DNA from 2 places in the Labrys sp. KB_33_2 genome. Region 2 is predicted to be linked to the other one. Evidence: riboswitches for the same ligand, from Rfam matches in the RefSeq annotation. Region 2 holds a riboswitch; the other holds the start of a gene.
The links. A riboswitch is a leader RNA that binds a small molecule or an ion and turns the genes downstream of it on or off. The one in region 2 is predicted to bind cobalamin.
Positions count from the first base shown of each region.

Region 1: another riboswitch for cobalamin. It lies ahead of AB4037_RS21930 (CbtB domain-containing protein); the one in region 2 lies ahead of AB4037_RS03530 (TonB-dependent receptor plug domain-containing protein).

Region 1 is NZ_JBFREW010000012.1:161,309-163,504, forward strand. Features, by position in the region: gene AB4037_RS21925 (histidine phosphatase family protein) at 93-647, opposite strand; cobalamin riboswitch at 780-925, shown strand; gene AB4037_RS21930 (CbtB domain-containing protein) at 956-1,168, shown strand; gene AB4037_RS21935 (CbtA family protein) at 1,187-1,951, shown strand.
Region 2 is NZ_JBFREW010000002.1:35,575-37,770, forward strand. Features, by position in the region: gene AB4037_RS03525 (MucR family transcriptional regulator) at 16-480, shown strand; cobalamin riboswitch at 642-838, shown strand; gene AB4037_RS03530 (TonB-dependent receptor plug domain-containing protein) at 951-2,196, shown strand, end outside.

The DNA.
Region 1 (2,196 bases), on a different contig from region 2:
CAATCCGTCAGACGCGTGTCTACAAAAGGCCCGGCGACATGCCAATGACGAAAAAAGAGAGGAACTCCGTTGGAGGGCCCTGCTCAACGCCTCTATGCCTTCAACCGCAGCGACCAGCCCCGGCCGGATGGCCTGAGATCGGCTGTCGCCAACGGGGCGGCATCGATACGCCAGAAGGAACGAGCCTCGGCCCCGAGGGCGTGAACGACCGCGGCGCGCAGCACCGAAGCGTGGGTAACGGCGAGCGTATACCCCTCGAACCGCCTGCCATCGAGCCAGGCGCCGACCCGCGCAATCAGGGTTGCAACACTCTCTCCGCCATGCGGGCAGGCATCCGGATCGGTCAGCCATGCCCGGAGCGCCTCGGGTTCGGCGGCCGCTACCGCGTCCAGGGCAAGCCCTGCCCAGCGGCCATGATCGCATTCGCGCAGGGCTTCATCGACCTCAGGATCATGGCCGAGGGCCTGCGCGGTCTGGCGAGCCCTGAGCGCCGGGCTGCTCAGGATGCGGGCCGGCCTGCCGAAATGCCCTTCCAGCTTCCGCGCCGCAGCCAGCCCTCTTGCATCGAGCGCCTCATCGAGGGGAAAACCCGCTGCGCGCACCGCAGGCGTAGCCCCATGGCATAGCAGGATCAGGCGTGGTGTCATGACGGCAGTTCCCAAGACTTAGAGTGCATGATTCGACCGAACCAATCGGATCATGCTCCCTAAGTTTTTGTTTCAACGCATGGTATCGTCCAAAAAGTCGCGCAACTTATGCTCTAAGTCGCTTCCGGAATATTGACATGTTCGTGACTTGGGCTCTTATGGAAGGGCTTTGCCAAGGGTGGGAAGCCGGTGTGAATCCGGCACGGTCGCGCCACTGTGAACGGCGGCGCTTGGGCGCCGTCCGGAAGTCAGACCTCTTCCAAGGCAGCATGACTCGTAGCGGGACGCGTAATCCCAAGGAGCTTTTCATGACCACCGCAACTCTGGCACCCGTCGCCCAGCAGCCGATCGCCATCCCGGTCCGCGAGATCTTGCCCTGGGCGCTCTTCACCGTGCTCCTGGCCGTACTCGCCATTTATTTCGTCGGCGCCGAACAAGGCGCGACCTCGCTGATTCCCGGCGTCTACATCCACGAATTCGTGCACGACGCTCGCCATCTGCTCGGCTTCCCCTGCCACTAGGGCGCATAGGCAAACGACATGGTTAGATCGCTTTTGATCCGGGGGATGCTGATCGGCATCCTGGCCGGACTGTTGGCGTCTGGCTTCGCCTGGGTCTTCGGTGAACCACAGGTCGATGCCGCTATCGCCTATGAGGAAAGCCACGCGGTCGCCGCCGCACCGGCGCCATCCGCAACGCCGGCAACCTCCCAGCCGGCCGCAGCACATGAACATGAGGAAGACCCGGTCAGCCGGCCGGTGCAGTCCAGCTACGGCCTCATGACCGGCATGGTCGTCTATGGCGCAGCCCTCGGCGGCATCTTCGCTTTGGTCTTCGCCTTCGCGCAGGGACGGATCGGCACGCTCAGCCCGCGCGCGACAGCAGGGGTGATCGCGCTCGTCGGTTTTGCCGCCATCATGCTGGTACCGCAGATCAAATATCCGGCGACGCCGCCGGCCGTTGGCAATCCCGACACGATCGGCCTGCGGACCGCCTTTTATTTCGGCATGATCCTGCTCTCCCTGCTGACGATGGCGGCCGCCCTGGGCACGGCGAACCGGCTCGCCGCCAGCCTCGGCCGCTGGAACGCCAACTTGGTGGGGGCTGCCGCCTATCTGGTGGTGATGGTGGTCGCCATGCAGATTCTGCCGGCCGTCAACGACATCCCGGCGGATTTCTCGGCCACGGTGCTATGGAAGTTCCGCGTTGCCTCGCTCGGCATCCATGCCGTGCTATGGGCAACGCTCGGGATCGCTTTCGGCGTTGCAGCACAGAAGCTGCTGCAAACCTCCGCCAGCCGCTGAAAAAGGCCAACCGACCACGTCAAACGTCGCATTTTTACAACACCGGCCCGGTTTTGGGCCGGTTTTCAAAATTTCTTTCATTTCGCACTTGCGAAATGAACGCATCAGGATCACTCTACGGACGTGGTGGATGCGCGTTTGCGCTCCCCCACTGCCCTCCTTGGGCGTTTCCTCCCTAAGACTTGGGCCGCCATTCGGCGGCCTCTTTCTTTTTCGGGTCAGCAGACCCCATATTTCAAAATCTG
Region 2 (2,196 bases):
AGAAAGTGATTGAACATGCTTGAAGAAGACACGAGTTTGCTCGACCTGACCGCCGACATCGTCTCTGCCTATGTAGCCAACAATCAGGTCGCCACAGCTTCCCTCGCGGATCTGATCCGTTCGGTGCATGGAAGCCTTACTGGTCTGAATAGTCCAAAGCCGGTTGAAGCGGACAGACCGCTGACGCCTGCCGTTCCGATCAGGAAGTCCGTCACCCCGGATCATCTGATCTGTTTGGAAGACGGTCGCAAATTCAAATCGCTGACGCGGCATCTGCGAACAGCCTATGACCTGACGCCGGTGCAGTATCGGGAAAAGTGGCGGCTACCCAGCAACTACCCCATGGTTGCACCAAACTATTCGGCTCATCGCTCTCGCCTCGCAAGGGAACTCGGCCTTGGCCAAGTGCGCCAGAAAGCCAAGAGCGAGCCACCGCCGCCTCCCGCCCCAAGCAAGGGCAGAAGGAAAAAGGCGTCATAGACGTTCGTCACCTCGGTCTAATGACGATCCCGATCTCGCCGGCTCCAGCAGGGCCGGCGAGTACGATCCAAGCCAGGTAGATGGAGCTCAAGCTTTCCCTGAAATCGTCCAGGATTGCACAGGACGGGGATTCCCAGTGCTTGACAGGTGCGACCCTGTCACCCTAGCGTCACGTCGACGGTTCCCCTCGGGGATAATAGGGAACGCGGAGAAGTGAGAAATCATTTCGAACCGCGGCTGCCCCCGCAACTGTAGGCGGTGAGTCCTTCGTTACATGCCACTGGGATCAGGCCCGGGAAGGCGACGAGGCGTACGACGACCCGTGAGCCAGGAGACCTGCCGTCACAATGGTCACGCGCGGTAACATTGGGCGGGGGTCCTCAATGGTGGTCGATCCAGATGTCCTTATGGGGCAGCGGGAGGGACTTCAATCGCAGTGACGGCCATTGGCTATCCTGCTTGAGGTCTTCATGGACTCGACTATTTCGCGCCTGCAACGCGCGGTTTTGACAGCTGGCATCGTTGGGACGTCCTACATTCTGGCGACGCATGCTCTGGCGCAGAGTGCGGGAACACCGCCCGAGCCGATCGAACTGGATCCGGTCTATGTCAATTCTGCCACGCTGACGCCGACACCCGCCAGTCAGATAGGCAGTTCGATCACGGTAATCACGGCAGATGACATCGCCAAACAGCAGCGGCGCACCGTCAAAGACGTACTGAGCACCGCGCCCGGCCTCAATCTCGTGCAGTCAGGCGGCCCGGGCACCCAGACCTCCATCTTCATGCGCGGAACCAATTCCAACCATGTCAAGGTGCTCATCGACGGCATCGATGTTTCCAATCCTGCCGTTCCCAATGCTGCCGCCGATCTTGGCCAATTGCTGACCGGTGACATTGAGCGCATCGAAATTCTGCGTGGACCGCAAGGCGGACTCTATGGCGCCGACGCCATCGGAGGCGTCATCTCGATCACCATGAAGAAAGGCTCAGGCGCCCCCAAGCTGACGGCCAGTGTCGAAGGCGGATCACATGGCACGTTCAATCAACGCGCGGGAGTGAGCGGCTCGGCTTCGATTTTCAACTATACCTTCGGTATCGAGCATTTTCGTTCGACGGACACGCCGGTCACGCCCTGGGAACTTCTCGTATCCGGCACCGTCGCGCGCCCCAACTACTATGACAATTACACCTATTCCGGCCGGGTCGGTGCCGATCTGACGGATAATTTCTCCGTCAACGTCATTGCCCGCTACACCGACTCCAAGCTCGGTTTCACCAGCGACGGCTATGGAGCGTGCTTTTGCGCGCCCAACCCTTCGCGCACCTGGCTGTTGAACCATCAATTGTTCACGCGTGCCGAGGGTATCTGGCATTCGCTCGATAATCGCTACCGAACCATATTCGGCGTTTCCTACAGCAATCTATGGAGCCGGAACGTCTATCCGCCGGTGACCTTCACGGCGCCGAGCGCGGCAACCGGCGAACGGCTGAAGTTTGACCTGAGGCAGGAGATTGCCCTCAGCGACAATTACAAGGTGCTGCTCGGCGTCGAGCACGAGCGCTTCAGCCTGGATCTGGGAAATCTCAAGGCTTCGGATGTCGACAACGCAGCCTATGCCCAGTTGGAAGCAAACCTCTTCAAGGGCTTCACCGTGGCGTCCAACATTCGCTATGACCATTACAATAGTTTCGGCGGTCACTTCACCTATCGCC